DNA from 2 places in the Paenibacillus rhizovicinus genome. Region 2 is predicted to be linked to the other one. Evidence: predicted binding sites of a transcription regulator. Region 2 holds the regulator's gene; the other holds the start of a gene.
The links. Region 2 encodes CtsR, which represses protease genes until heat stress. Its sites were predicted from a motif close to ATGGTCAATAAAGGTCAAACA; they were not measured.
Positions count from the first base shown of each region.

Region 1: the regulator CtsR is predicted to act here: its motif matches at 5,858-5,878, upstream of clpP (ATP-dependent Clp endopeptidase proteolytic subunit ClpP).

Region 1 is NZ_CP048286.1:3,304,648-3,312,535, reverse strand. Features, by position in the region: gene GZH47_RS14765 (ROK family glucokinase) at 1-119, shown strand, start outside; gene rapZ (RNase adapter RapZ) at 315-1,202, shown strand; gene GZH47_RS14755 (gluconeogenesis factor YvcK family protein) at 1,211-2,197, shown strand; gene whiA (DNA-binding protein WhiA) at 2,204-3,133, shown strand; gene GZH47_RS14745 (HPr family phosphocarrier protein) at 3,234-3,503, shown strand; gene GZH47_RS14740 (SIMPL domain-containing protein) at 3,682-4,455, shown strand; gene sda (sporulation histidine kinase inhibitor Sda) at 4,617-4,934, opposite strand; gene clpP (ATP-dependent Clp endopeptidase proteolytic subunit ClpP) at 5,191-5,772, opposite strand; tRNA gene GZH47_RS14725 (tRNA-Arg) at 6,096-6,170, opposite strand; gene GZH47_RS14720 (sugar-binding transcriptional regulator) at 6,415-7,452, shown strand; gene gap (type I glyceraldehyde-3-phosphate dehydrogenase) at 7,580-7,888, shown strand, end outside.
Region 2 is NZ_CP048286.1:4,180,660-4,188,547, reverse strand. Features, by position in the region: gene disA (DNA integrity scanning diadenylate cyclase DisA) at 1-246, opposite strand, end outside; gene radA (DNA repair protein RadA) at 260-1,627, opposite strand; gene GZH47_RS18710 (ATP-dependent Clp protease ATP-binding subunit) at 1,832-4,291, opposite strand; gene GZH47_RS18705 (protein-arginine kinase McsB) at 4,294-5,331, opposite strand; gene GZH47_RS18700 (protein-arginine kinase activator protein McsA) at 5,388-5,927, opposite strand; gene GZH47_RS18695 (CtsR family transcriptional regulator) at 5,963-6,424, opposite strand; rRNA gene rrf (5S ribosomal RNA) at 6,849-6,965, opposite strand; rRNA gene GZH47_RS18685 (23S ribosomal RNA) at 7,076-7,888, opposite strand, start outside.

The DNA of each region.
Region 1 (7,888 bases), 880 kb from region 2:
GCGAGGTATTCCGCAAAGCGGCTCCGGATATGGCGCAAGTGGGCGTTGAAATCGTCCCTGCGATCCTCGGCAACGATGCTGGCGTAGTCGGCGCGGCAGGTCTCATTATTCGTTCTTAAGTTTGACGTTTGCCAGAGATGGCGATAGGGAAGAAGCTTGTTCTGCTGTCTGCAAGGGCGGCGGTAACTGCTTGTTCTTCGAATAGATAAGTACGTCTACCAATACGTATGCGCTGCTTATCTTTCTGTTTGATGAAACGCGCGCCGTGGTTTACACGGCGGCGTTCGTTTCATCTGGATGAGGAGGGATTGACGATGAGCTCGATAGTAGCGAAGGCTAGACTCGTCATCATCACGGGCATGTCCGGTGCCGGCAAGACGATTGCGGTACAGAGCTTGGAGGATCTAGGCTTCTTCTGCGTCGATAATTTGCCGCCGGTGCTTATTCCGAAATTTGCCGAACTGATCGAGCAGTCCAATGGCAAAATCGGTAAAGTGGCGCTTGTGATCGACCTGCGTGGACGCGAGTTTTTTACGGCGTTGTCGGAATCTCTCAACTATGTGAAAGAGCATTACACGATCGGGTACGAAATCTTGTTCCTGGACGCGACCGACAGCGTGCTCGTTCAACGTTATAAGGAAAGCCGTCGGATGCATCCGCTGGCGACCGAAGGGCTTCCGCTCGAGGGCATCAAGCTGGAACGCCGTATGCTGGAGGATCTGAAGGGGTGGGCGACGCAGGTTATCGATACGAGCAACCTGAAGCCGGCCCATTTGAAGGAACGCATCATGTCCCGGTTTACGAACACCGACTTGAGCACGATTTCAGTGAACGTGACCTCCTTTGGATTTAAATACGGCATCCCGATCGATGCGGATTTAATCTATGATGTCCGTTTCCTGCCGAACCCGCATTACGTAGACCATCTGCGTCCGAATACGGGCCAGGATCCCGAAGTTTACGAGTACGTCATGAAGTGGCCGGAGACGCAGACATTTCTTGCGAAGCTGCTGGATATGCTCCAATTCCTGATTCCTCTCTACCGCAAGGAAGGGAAGAGCCAGGTCGTCATCGGTATCGGCTGCACCGGGGGCAAGCATCGCTCGGTCGCCATTGCGGAATATTTGGGCCGCATGCTCGGCAGCAGCGATACGGAGGTCGTGCGTGTCAGTCATCGAGATGCAGATCGTGATCGGAGCTGAGGCGAAACATGACGGAACGTAGACAACAAGAACAGAAGCCTCGGATTGTCGTCATTGGCGGCGGTACGGGTCTATCGGTTATGCTTCGGGGATTGAAGGAGAAGCCGCTCGACATTACCGCGATCGTAACGGTCGCGGACGATGGCGGCAGCTCCGGCATTCTCCGAAACGAACTGCAAATGCCGCCTCCGGGCGATATCCGCAGCGTTCTGATCGCTCTTGCGGATGTCGAGCCTTTGCTGTCCGACATGCTGAAGTATCGGTTTAATTCCGGAGCCGGTCTCGCGGGTCACAGCTTGGGCAACTTGATGTTGGCGGCGATGACGGACATCTCAGGGGATTTCGTCTCGGGGGTTCGCATGTTAAGCAAAGTGTTGGCCGTCCGGGGACGCGTGCTTCCGGCAGCCGGCGAAGCGATCGTTCTGAAGGCGGAGACCGTCGACGGAATGATCATTACGGGCGAATCGAATATTCCGAAAGCGGGCAAGGCGATCAAGCGGGTCTTTATCGAGCCGCCGGACGTCGAGCCGCTGGAAGAAGCAGTCGAAGCGATCCGGGAAGCAGACGCGATTCTGATCGGGCCCGGCAGCCTGTACACCAGCATCATTCCGAATTTGCTCGTGCCGAAGCTCGCGCAGGGCATCGTGGAATCGGACGCGGTCAAAATCTTCGTCTGCAACGTCATGACGCAGCCGGGCGAGACGGATAATTATTCCGTCGGTGACCATTTGGCGGCGGTCCATGCGCATATCGGACATCATTTGTTCGATTACGTGATCGTGAATGACGGTGAAATTCCGGAGCAAGTACAGCAGAAGTACGCCGAAATGGGCGCGAAAGCCGTGCATTTGGATTTGGAAGAAGTGAAACGGCGCGGTTATGAAGTCATTGCCGACAAGCTCGTCTTGTTCCGCACTTATCTGCGGCATGACGCGGCGAGATTAAGTCATCATATTTATCAGCTTGTGGAGAATTGGATGCAACGAAAGAGGTGAGGTTACATGTCTTTTGCGGGACAAACCAAAAAAGAATTGACGCTCATCGAAGCGGACCCGTGCTGTGAGCGGGCAGAACTGTCTGCGCTGATTCGCATGAACGGTTCAGTCTCGTTATCCAGCCGGAAAGTCATCCTCGATATTTCGACGGAAAACGCAGCAATCGCAAGACGGATTTACTCCCTCATCAAGAAGCAGTTTGCGGTGCACACCGAGCTGCTCGTTCGCAAGAAAATGAGGCTGAAGAAGAACAATGTCTATATCGTTCGGATCCCGACCAACGTACAGGAGATTTTGAGTCAGCTTGAAATCGTATCGGAAGGATTCGTCTTCAATCAAGGGATCGACCGGGAAATGATCCGCAAGTCGTGCTGCAAACGTTCCTATTTGCGGGGGGCCTTCTTGGCTGGAGGTTCGGTGAATAACCCGGAAGGATCTTCGTACCATTTGGAAATTGCCACGATGTATGAAGAGCACTGTCAGGCGCTCGTGGAGCTGGCGAACAAGTTTGACTTGAACGCGCGCTGCATCGAACGGAAGAAGGGGTTCATCTTCTACATGAAAGAGGGCGAGAAGATCATCGAGCTTCTCAGCATCATCGGCGCGCATCAAGCGCTTTTCAAGTTCGAGGATGTCCGAATCATGCGGGATATGCGCAACTCCGTCAACCGGATCGTAAACTGCGAGACGGCGAATTTGAATAAGACGATCGGTGCGGCTGTCCGCCAGATCGATAATATCAAGCTGCTGGAGCGGGAAGTGGGACTGAGTTCGCTGCCCGAGAAGCTCCGTGAAGTAGCGCATATAAGGCTGATGCACCCGGATTTGAATTTAACGGAAGTCGGCGAAATGCTCAAAGGTAAAGTGAGCAAATCGGGCGTCAATCATCGCTTGCGTAAAATTGACGAGCTTGCGGAAAAATTAAGGAACGGATAGGCAAAGGCTAGTGTACAAGTCGCAAAAGTGGTATAATAATGAGTAAAATGACGTTTGCATGTATGTAAGGGATGAATTTCGTATAGGGGGTAAGGTTTCCATGACAAGGCATCCGGTTGTCGTTCGACTGAAGACGGGTCTTCATGCAAGACCGGCCGCACTTTTTGTTCAGGAAGCGAATAAGTTTTCTTCCGAGGTCTTCGTAGAGAAAGACGATAAAAAAGTGAACGCAAAATCGATTATGGGGATTATGAGCCTTGCAATTAGTTCAGGTACTGAGGTTACGATTAGCGCGGAAGGTTCGGATGCCGACCAAGCTGTAACCGCTTTAGTCAACCTGGTCAGCAAAGAAGAGCTCGAGAATCAATAATTGTGATCGAGCAGCCGTTTCAGGCTGTTCGTTTCGGTGACGAGGAAACTCCCGCAGGGGGGTTTTTTCTGTTTTTTCAGGGGAATTAACAAACTTGGCCGTTTACGCAACATTGGCGGACAAGAGCGCGTCTTAATAGGTAAGCAACACCTATTCTTGGTAAAAAGGGGCGAGATGAATGATGATGATGAAACCGAAATGGGCGCTTGTACCCGTGTTGGCGCTAGCCGTAGGCGTAGGCGCAATGTTTGGAGCAGGCGGACATGGCAGCAAGCCGGTTTATGCGGTAGACAATCCCTCGGTCGCACAGAAAAGCACGATTACGGTAGCGGGTACCGGCAAAATCGATGCGGCACCGGACGTGGCGTATTTGAACGTAGCGGTGGAAGCGAGAGCGGCAACGGCGAAAGAGGCGCAATCGAAGAATGCGGCACAATTCGCGGGACTCACGAAGCTGCTGTATGACACGTACAAAACGGCGGCGAAGGATGTAAAGACGACGGGCTTCTCCGTGCAGCCGGAATATGAATACAACAGCAAGGACGGCACGAGTAAGATTAAGGGCTACTTGGCCGTTCACAACATTCAAGTCACGACCCGCAACCTGGATGGCATCGGCAAGCTGCTGGATGATTTGTCGGCTTCGGGTGCCAATCGCGTAGACGGCGTACAGTTCGATACAGAGAAACAGGATCAATACGAGCTGCAGGCGCTGGATAAAGCGATGGCGAATGCCAAAGCGAAAGCAGATACGCTGGCCAAAGCAGCGGGCAAACAAGTCAAAGAAGTGACGGCTATCACGCAAAACGACGCAAACAGCGGACCGATTTTCTACAACAAGAACGAAATGTCCGCAGCGGCGAGTGACGCAGCTGCCCCGGCAAGCACAGCCATCCAAGCCGGAGAAATCACCATCTCGACCGATATTACAGTCGTCTATGAAATGCAGTAATTAATAAAGGCAGACCAGTCTCCGGTCAGGAGATGGGTCTGCCTTTTCTTACAGAGCACTGTATGGTGAAGAGCGCCAGAGAAAGAATAGACCGCGCCGTTTGCGAACGGCGCGGTCTATCTCTGATTATGCGTAATGCTTATGATGGCGTCTGAGTCGGTCTAGGCTAGTGATTGGCGTTCATCGTCGATGCTCAATCCGCGCTGCTCGATGGCATGTTCGATCAAGGCGATAAATTCTTCGGACAGCTGCATGGCCTTCGCTTCTTGATAAACTTCCATCAAGTGAGTATCGCTGAGCGGACGCAGCAACAACGACCTGTCCTGCATCGGCAAAAACAAGTTGTGGGTATCGGGTTCATGCGTGGAAGCGTGTTGGAGATTCGATTCGAACGCAGGCGCATAAGGTGTATAGGAAGTGCTTGTGTGGTTGGATCGAATGAAATTTCGCACGCTTGCGAATGGATTCGTAAGTTTCATGCGTGTGCAACTCCGTTTTATAGATTTCAAAACAACATATATTTACAAATACGAGAACCTAACTCGAGGTGGATATGGAATCATTTAGTACATATTAACATGGTTCGAGAGTAGCGTCCCTAAGCATTCGGCGGGTTGAATGATAGTTGACAAAACGTCGAATGTATGTTAATTGAAACTCCGGTTCCGCCGACAAAAATAAAAGAGCGTTAATCCAGGAAGGATTAACGCTCTTTGCTTGCGAGTAGAACCGTTCTTACAGCTTCTCGATGACTTTGTCGACGAGACCGTAGGCTGCGGCTTCCGCTGCGGACATGAAGTAGTCGCGGTCGGTGTCGCGCTCGATTTTCTCAAGCGATTGGCCGGTGCGCTCTACAAGAATGCGATTCAGCGTATCGCGCGTTTTGAGAATGTGCTTCGCGCGAATTTCGATGTCGCTGGCTTGGCCTTGCGCGCCGCCGAGCGGCTGATGGATCATTACCTCGCTGTTAGGCAGGGCATAACGTTTGCCTTTGGCGCCTGCGGCCAGAAGGAAAGCCCCCATGGAAGCGGCCATACCGACGCAGATCGTCGAGACTTCGGGCTTGATGAAATTCATCGTATCGAATATAGCGAGACCTGCCGAGACCGAACCGCCAGGACTGTTAATGTAGAGTGAGATATCTTTGTCGGGATCGTCGGCCGCAAGGAACAACAGCTGCGCGATAATGGAGTTGGCGACCATGTCGTTGACGGGCGTGCCAAGGAATACAATGCGATCCTTCAGCAAACGGGAGTAAATGTCGTAAGCACGCTCTCCGCGATTGCTCTGCTCGATAACCATTGGTACGAAATTCATCGATTCCATTTTAATTCCCTCCTAAAAAGGTAATGGTTGTTATGATGGTGAAACGTGTAAACCCATCATAGCGGAAAAATAAACAAAAGTCAAAGAAGGTCAAATTATCAGGCAAAGGCCCGCAGTACCTGAATCTCATGGGCGATACAATGCGGTCATGCTGGCAGAGGAAGCTCGATAAACCTGTGCGGCCGGAAGGTTACGTTGGGTCGGATTTGGAGATGCTTGTTGAGGTGGCGGGAGCAGAGAGGCATGAAAAAAGGGCCTCCCGATAATCGGAAGACCCTTGCTCTGTATGTAGTTGAAGCATGCATAGAAGTTAATGGCGCGCCCGCGAGGAATTGAACCTCGATCTCAGGCTCCGGAGGCCTACGTCATATCCATTGGACCACGGGCGCATTGTGACAGCAAATATGATTATAGAGGATAACGATTAGAAAAGCAAGCATGGGTTGAGAAATAATTTTGTGTAAATCGTGTCGGTAATCGGTTTCATTCAGCAAACCGACCTTGCTCCCTTCCATCGAATGGGTTACAATAGTGGTGGGACTTAAAACGATCAGGCGGGACGATTTACGTCCCTAGCGTTTTCGTCCCAACGAATTGACCCAGCTCTTCTGCAACAGGAGTGGATGTTGAATAATGCACGCTCTTATCGCCATGCAACAACAGCTTCTGCCGGATTTGCTTGTCGTCATGCGCAAAAGGTATCTAATCCTCCGCCAGGTCATGCTCTCGGATATGATCGGCCGCCGTTCTCTTGCCGCATCGCTGGAGATGACGGAGCGCGTACTCCGAGCGGAAACGGATTTCCTGAAGGCGCAGGAGCTGCTGATCATCGATGCCGCGGGCATGCGAATCAGTGAAGCGGGAAGACGCTTGCTCGAAGAGATGGAGCCGTTCTACAAAGCCATGTTCGGCTTATCCGAGCTGGAAGAGAAAATCCGCAGGCATTTCGGCTTGCAGCAAGTGGTCATCGTACCGGGAGATTCGGATGAATCGCCTGTCACAAGGCGCGAGCTTGGCAAAGCCGGCTGCTCCGTGCTTCGGAAGGCCATGGGCAACAACGATGTCGTCGCCGTCACAGGCGGAACGACGCTTGCCCAAGTGGCGAACCAACTGACATCTCAGACCCCGCTCAGAGGGAACTGGTTCGTTCCGGCTCGAGGGGGATTAGGAGAAAGCTTGGATTACCAGGCCAACACGATTGCCTCCACTATGGCGAAACGGACGGGTGCGCAATACCGGATGCTTCATGTGCCTGATCATTTAGGTGAAGAAGCTTATACCTCCCTGATGCAGGAGCCGAACGTGCGCGAAATCGTCGAAGTGATTCGCAAAGCCCGCATCGTCATTCATGGCATCGGGGACGCTATGGTAATGGCCCGGCGCAGACGCGTGGACGATTCCGTCGTGAATGCCATGGAAGCCGAAGGGGCGCTAGCCGAGTCGTTCGGGTATTATTTCGACCGGAACGGAGCCGTTGTCCATAAGATGCTCACCGCAGGCTTGCGGCTGGAAGACATTATGGATACCGAGGTCGTCATCGCGATCGCGGGCGGAAGGAGCAAAGGCGAAGCCATTGCCGCCGTCATGCGTTTCGGTCATGATGACGTACTGGTAACGGATGAGTCTGCTGCGCTTGAAATCGCGGCGATCATTGATAATAACCCGGATTGATTGCGAGACTACGAACACTTAGAACAGTAAGAACAGAATTGTTATCATGACGAGTCGAAGGCGGCCCGCCGGCTGTCCGCGATCTACGTCTTGAAATAAATGAAATTATGCCTAGGAGGAAACAAAAATGGTAAAAGTTGGTATTAACGGATTTGGTCGTATCGGTCGTAACGTGTTCCGTGCAGCATTGAACAACCCGAATGTTGAAATCGTGGCTGTTAACGATTTGACAGACACTAACACACTGGCTCACCTGCTTAAGTACGACACGACTCATGGTCAACTGAATGGTACGGTTGAAGCTAAAGAAGGCGCGCTGATCGTGAACGGCCGCGAAATCAAAGTTTTTGCTGAACGCAACCCTGAGAACCTTCCATGGGCATCCGTAGGCGCTGAAATCGTTGTTGAATCCACAGGTATCTTCACAGCGAAAGAA
Region 2 (7,888 bases):
GCGGTCCTCGCTAAGAATAATGGCGCCGTCCATTTTGGCGAGCTCGTATAAATAGTTCGGGGAGAAATCGCAATTGATGGAAAAACCGCCATCGACGACCTCCATGACTTCCGGGCTGTAGCCGACAACGATGAGCGCCCCTGTCTTTGCTCGCAGCACGTTATCGAGCCCTTCGCGGAATGCCATGCCGGGCGCGACCATCTGGAGCAGTTGATTGACCATTTCTGCCTGGTTCGTCTCTTTCATCATCTTCCCCCCTTTATCCGAATGCCGCGGACAGCGCTTCTGCTACCGTCTCGACGCCAATGATTTCTATCCCCGCAGGCGGGGTCCAGCCCTTCAAGCTTTTCTTTGGCATGATTACGCGTTTGAAACCGAGCTTATGTGCTTCCTTCACCCGCTGCTCCGCGCGTGAAACCGCCCGCACTTCGCCCGTTAAGCCAATCTCGCCGAAGAACACGTCGAACGGTCTCGTCGGCGCATCCTTAAAGCTCGATGCAATACTCACTGCGGCGGCCAAGTCTACTGCCGGCTCGTCGAGCCTGATGCCGCCCGCCACGTTCAAGTATGCATCCTGTGTCTGCAGGAACATGCCCATTCGTTTCTCCAGCACCGCTACGATAAGCGTCATCCGGTTATGATCGATGCCCGTCGCCATCCGCCGCGGCGATGGGAAATTCGTGGTCGCGACAAGCGCCTGCATTTCGACAAGCACGGGACGCGTGCCTTCCATGCTGGCGACGACTGTCGAACCCGAGACGCCCATGGGCCGCTCGGACAAGAACAGCTCCGACGGGTTGTTCACTTCCCGCAGGCCGTCCTCCACCATTTCGAAAATGCCGATCTCGTTCGTCGAGCCGAACCGGTTCTTGACTGCCCGCAGCAGCCGGTAGGTATGATGGCGCTCGCCCTCGAAATAGAGCACGCAATCCACCATATGCTCCAGCATCCGCGGTCCCGCGATTGCCCCTTCTTTCGTTACATGGCCGACAAGCACGGTGGCAATGCCTTTGATCTTGGCGACTCGCATGAAATGCGCGGTGCATTCCCTGACTTGAGAGACGCTTCCCGGAGCGGATTGCACGGAAGGATCGTATACCGTCTGAATGGAGTCGATAACGAGAAAGTCGGGGTTGACCGATTCGATTGCGTCGTTAATCTGATCCATGTTCGTTTCGCACAAAACGTACAACGTCTCCGACAACGCGCCGAGGCGGTCGGCACGCAGCCGTGTCTGGCGAACGGACTCCTCTCCGGAAATATAAAGCACGGTCAGTTTCTTGGCGGCCAGCGCATGCGAAGTTTGTAGAAGCAGCGTCGACTTGCCGATTCCCGGGTCCCCGCCGACTAGAATGAGCGAGCCCGGTACGACGCCTCCGCCAAGCACGCGGTTAAGCTCTTTGTTGGTCGTTTCAATCCGCTTTTCTTGACCACTTTCTATATGTATGATCGGTCGCGGCTTTTCTTTCGTCTGAATGATCGACGATCCCATACCTTGCGTCTTGACGACCGTTTCCTTCTCTTCCACCATTGTATTCCACTGCCCGCAACCCGGGCATTTCCCCATCCACTTGGGTGATTCGTTGCCGCATTCCGTGCATGCGAATTTAGTTTTAAGTTTTGCCATGAGCGGCTCCTTATGCAAAAGACGTATCATTCAAAGTTTACCATTTCTAACGTTGCGATTAAACCTTAATTTCCTTCAAAGATTACTCGGCCGCCAGCAATCTTATTTACGTTGCAGCACGACAATCGATTCAAGTCTGTAATCATAAAGATACCCCTCATCAGCTGCTTTCACGCAGCATGATGAAGGGTATGCGTACATCGTTTATTTAGTTGCCGGTTCTTCGGCAGCAGGCGTGCTGTCGACATGCGTAACAGTCAAACCGCCATCTTGCTCATCGATGATAAGCGTATGGCCCTTAGAGATTTTGCCCATCAGCAGATCCTCGGAGAGACGGTCCTCGATATGCTTCTGAATCGCTCTGCGCAGCGGACGCGCGCCGTATTGCGGATCGAAGCCTTCTTTCGCCAGGAAGGCCTTCGCCGAATCCGTAAGCGTAAAGTCCACTTCTTGCTCGCGCAGCCGTTTGCGAAGCTCATCGGACATCAGCGTGACGATTTGAGCGATATGCTCTTGATCCAGCGAATGGAATACAATCGTCTCGTCGATCCGGTTCAGGAACTCCGGACGGAAGCTCTTCTTCAGCTCGGCCAGCACTTTATCCTTCATGATGTTAAAGTCGCGTCCCGAGTCTTGCGCGGCGGTGAAGCCGAGCGAGGAATTGCGTTTGATTTGGTCGGCACCGACGTTCGACGTCATGATGATCAGCGTGTTCCGGAAATCGACGACGCGGCCTTTGGAGTCCGTCAAGCGTCCGTCTTCCAGCACTTGCAGCAAAATGTTGAAGACTTCTGGATGTGCTTTCTCGATTTCATCGAGCAGCACGACCGAGTACGGTTTACGGCGAACTTTCTCCGTCAGCTGGCCGCCTTCTTCGTAGCCGACATAACCTGGAGGCGCTCCTACGAGTCTTGATGTGGAATGCTTCTCCATGTATTCGGACATATCGATGCGGATGACCGCGTTCTCGTCGCCGAACATCGCTTCAGCGAGCGCGCGTGCCAGCTCGGTTTTACCGACCCCGGTCGGACCGAGGAAGATGAACGAGCCCATCGGACGCTTCGGATCCTTCAAGCCTGCGCGCGCTCTGCGAATCGCGCGGGATACCGCTTTGACCGCTTCGCTTTGACCGATGACGCGGTCATGGAGGATATCCTCCATTTTGAGCAGGCGCTGCGTTTCTTCCTCGGCCAGCTTGGAAACCGGAATGCCGGTCCAGCTTGCCACGACCTGCGCGATATCTTCAGGCGTTACCTCGGAATCCGTGCGGCCTTGTTTTTCTTTCCATTGATTCTTCGTTACGTCGAGCTCTTCGCGAATTTTCTGTTCCGTATCGCGGAGCGCCGCTGCTTTCTCGAACTCCTGGCTTTGAACGGCGGAGTCTTTCTCCTTGCGGATATCCTCCAGACGGTTCTCCAGCTGTTTGAGATTAGGCGGTACCGTGTACGATTTCAAGCGTACTTTGGAGCTCGCCTCGTCGATAAGGTCGATTGCTTTGTCCGGGAGGAAGCGGTCCGTAATATAACGGTCCGACAGTTTTACGGCTTGCTCGATCGCTTCGTCCGTAATTTTCACCCGGTGATGCGCTTCATAGCGATCACGAAGGCCATGCAGGATTTGAATCGCTTCTTCCGGCGACGGCTGGTCGACCGTAATCGGCTGGAAACGGCGTTCCAAAGCGGCATCCTTTTCGATATATTTGCGATATTCGTCCAGCGTCGTAGCACCGATACACTGCAGCTCTCCGCGGGCAAGCGCCGGCTTCAAGATGTTCGATGCATCGATCGCTCCTTCCGCTCCGCCTGCCCCGATCAGCGTATGCAGCTCATCGATGAACAAGACGATGTTTCCGGCTTGGCGAATTTCGTCCATAATTTTTTTGAGGCGATCTTCGAACTCGCCGCGATATTTCGTTCCGGCTACTACAGAGCCCATATCGAGCGTCATGACGCGTTTATCGCGAAGCGTTTCCGGAATTTCGCCGGCAATGATCTTCTGGGCAAGACCTTCGGCAATGGCCGTTTTACCGACCCCTGGTTCCCCGATCAGAACCGGATTGTTTTTCGTTCTGCGGCTGAGCACTTGAATCACGCGCTCGATTTCTTTGCTCCGACCGATAACCGGATCCAGATTGCCGTCTTTGGCATACGCCGTCAGGTCGCGTGCGAGTCCATCGAGCGTCGGAGTGCTGACATTAGCCGGCGCTCCGTGGCTGCTCGATACCGCTTCGCTGCTGCCAAGCAGCTGCAGTACTTGCTGACGGGCTTTGTTCAGGCTGATGCCAAGATTATTGAGTACGCGTGCCGCAACGCCTTCGCCTTCGCGAATCAGACCGAGCAAGATATGCTCCGTGCCGACATACGTATGGCCCAGCTTGCGCGCTTCGTCCATCGAAAGTTCGATGACCTTCTTCGCACGCGGCGTGTACGCGATGTTAGTAGGCTGTTCCTGACCGCGGCCGATGAGCGATTCGACTTCGTCTTGAATTTTCTCAAGGCTGAGTCCGAGACCGATCAAAGCTTTCGCCGCAATTCCTTCCCCTTCTCGGTTCAAACCGAGTAAAATATGCTCCGTACCAATATTATTGTGACCGAGACGAACGGCTTCTTCCTGCGCCAATGCGAGCACCTTCTGTGCCCGTTCGGTAAATCTTCCAAACATCATGTTCACACACCCCCATGATCAGATTCACTGTGCAATTGATTGCGAATAAGTTCCGCACGCCGGATATCCCGCAGTTCAGGCGACATTTTCTCATTGAACACCTGTTGAAGGAAACCAGGCTGCGTTAATACCATCATCTCATTCATGACCTGCGGCGTCACATCGCGAATCAAGCCAAGATCAATCCCCAATCGAACATCGGACAACCGCTGCGCCGCTTCCTTGGAATCCATGATCATGGCATGGGACAGGATGCCGTAAGAACGCTGTATGCGATCTTCAAGCCGGATTCTGGAATCTTCCAGCAGCCGGTTCCTGGCGGCCCTTTCATGCTCGATGATCTGGCGGGCAACATTGTGCAGATTCTCGATGATTTCCCCTTCGGATTGCCCGAGCGTAATCTGATTCGAAATTTGAAACAGGTTGCCGGTCGCTTCGCTGCCTTCCCCGTAAATGCCCCGAACCGCCAGACCGACTTGCGTGATGGCCGACAAAATTCGGTTAATTTGCTGGGTAAGCACCAGCCCCGGCAGATGCATCATTACCGATGAGCGGATACCCGTGCCGACATTAGTCGGACAACTGGTTAAGTAACCTCTGCGTTCATCGAACGCATAATCGGTTTCTTCCTCAAAAATATCGTCAATGCGGCTTGCAAGCCCCCATGCCTCCTTGATTTGGAAGCCTGGATACAGGCATTGGATCCGCAAATGATCCTCTTCATTCACCATTATGCTGACCGCTTCGTTCTCGCTGAGCATCACGGCTCCGCTGCGCGACTCGTTGGCCAAATTCGGGCTGATCAAATGCTTCTCTACGAGCACCCTTCGTTCAAGCTCGTTCAGCTGCGACAATTGAACCGTCTCGAATGGACCGTAATCATGCAGCTTCCCGGAGTCAGCGACCGCGGTTAGCTGTTCCATCACGTCATTCGCCTGCTGGTTCGTTGCCAGCATCGGAAACGGATGTCCCGTCAAATTGCGGGCGATGCGAATCCGGCTGCTGATGACTACGTCGGCTTCAGGACCGATGCCTTTCATCCAGTCGCTCAGCGCTTCTTCAACATAAGACCGCTTCGACACAATGAACCACCTTCCTAACCATGCCTTTCCTGAGCGTCGGCTATATTGCGTTCAAGTTCGCGAATTCGATCCCTGATCTGGGCTGCGTTCTCGAAATCCTCTTGCTCGATTCGCGCCTGCAAATCCTGCCGAAGCACTTCGACTTCACGCTTCACTTGAATCTGTTCGCCGGCACGCTTCGGAATTTTACCGACATGCGTCGTATTGCCGTGCACTCTCTTGAGAATAGGATCCAGCTTGTTGCCGAACTGGACGTAGCAGTTGCTGCAGCCGAATCGACCCATTTTACTGAATTGCGTATACGTCAGTCCGCAATTGTCGCACCTCAGCTGCTGCTGCGGCTTTGCGCCGATGCCGTTCATCGCGCTTGCCTGCTCAAAATCGAGCAAACCCGACAATAGACTGTGAATGGAAAATCCGTTCGCCGTTCCGGGAATACCTTCTCCCCGTTCGCGTGCGCAAGCTTCGCATATATGAAACTCCGTCTTCTCCCCGTTCACGATTTTCGTAAAATGAAGCGTCGCCGGCTTCTTCTCGCATTCCTGACAAAGCATTCCGCACTATCCCTCCTCTTGCAAGGCTGCGCAGCCTACTTCATGAGCAGTGTAACGAGCATTGCCCGAAGCAGCCGAGCACGAATTTCGTCGCGCAGCGGGAGCTTCACAGCCAAGGAATCGCGGGAAACCGCCGCCCGAAGCAAATTCGCTTCTCTCCGGGAAATGAGCTTCTCTTCCTCCAGCTGATAAATAACCCCTTCCGCCGTATCCTGATCCACTTGCTCACCGATCGTCTGGACAAGGTGTTCCTGAAGAGCGGACAACGTTGGCAGTTCAACGCGTTGAATACGGATATATCCGCCGCCGCCGCGTTTGCTCTCCACGAAATAGCCTTTCTCCAGTGTAAAGCGGGTACTGATGACGTAATTGATTTGGGAGGGCACGCAGGAAAAGCGGTCCGCCAAATCATTTCGCTGCAGCTCCACTGCACCGCCGGGGCTTTCCTTTAGCATATGCTTGAGGTACTGCTCGATGAGATCGGAAATGTTGCGCATTTCGCCAACCTCCCTAAATTGCCCAAACCACTCTTGCGGTCAAGATGAAACGGCTCGCTCTGACTTAAAGGCGCGATACGTTTCACTTTCGAGAAATCCGCATTAGCCTTAGAAATAGCAACTTAATAGCGGCTAGGATTTCAAGAAATCGAAATCGTCAAAGTTTTTAGTTAAATTGACTTTGACTTTCTTTGACCTTGACTCCATTATACGCAATTTCCCAAAAAGGTCAAGCGGCTTGCCGCAACGATTGTTGATGAACCCCTTACCTTACTAGCTTGGGCGGTTCTTGCCTATTTATACGCAGTATGAGGCTTATCCACAACATTCCGTTCATCTTGTGTATATCACTATATGATTAACCGTGCGAAAAAGATTTATAAACAACAAAAAACCGACTGCATCTATGCAGTCGGTTCATCGTGCTTGGCAACGTCCTACTCTCCCAGGACCCTGCGGTCCAAGTACCATCGGCGCTGGAGGGCTTAACGGTCGTGTTCGGGATGGGTACGCGTGGTTCCCCTCCGCCATCGCCACCAAACGGGCGTCTTCCTGGTCGGAATGCGCTATGCTTACTCAGAGCACTTACACCCTGAAAACTGGATACGAACCTTTGCGAAGGTTTCTTGCATTAGCTGAAACGAGATGTTCTTGGATAAGCCCTCGACCGATTAGTATTCGTCAGCTCCACGCATTGCTGCGCTTCCACCTCGAACCTATCAACCTCGTCGTCTTCAAGGGGTCTTACATACTGGGAAATCTCATCTTGAGGGGGGCTTCACGCTTAGATGCTTTCAGCGCTTATCCCGTCCGCACTTGGCTACCCAGCGATGCTCCTGGCGGAACAACTGGTACACCAGCGGTGCGTCCATCCCGGTCCTCTCGTACTAAGGACAGCTCCTCTCAAATTTCCTACGCCCACGACAGATAGGGACCGAACTGTCTCACGACGTTCTGAACCCAGCTCGCGTACCGCTTTAATGGGCGAACAGCCCAACCCTTGGGACCTACTTCAGCCCCAGGATGCGATGAGCCGACATCGAGGTGCCAAACCTCCCCGTCGATGTGGACTCTTGGGGGAGATAAGCCTGTTATCCCCAGGGTAGCTTTTATCCGTTGAGCGATGGCCCTTCCATGCGGTACCACCGGATCACTAAGCCCGACTTTCGTCCCTGCTCGACTTGTAGGTCTCGCAGTCAAGCTCCCTTATGCCTTTGCACGCTACGAATGATTTCCAACCATTCTGAGGGAACCTTTGGGCGCCTCCGTTACATTTTAGGAGGCGACCGCCCCAGTCAAACTGCCCACCTGACACGGTCCCTGTACCGGATCACGGTACCAGGTTAGAACTCCGATACGATCAGGGTGGTATCCCAACGATGCCTCCATCGAAGCTGGCGCTCCGATTTCCAAGGCTCCCACCTATCCTGTACAGATCGTACCAAAGTCCAATATCAAGCTGCA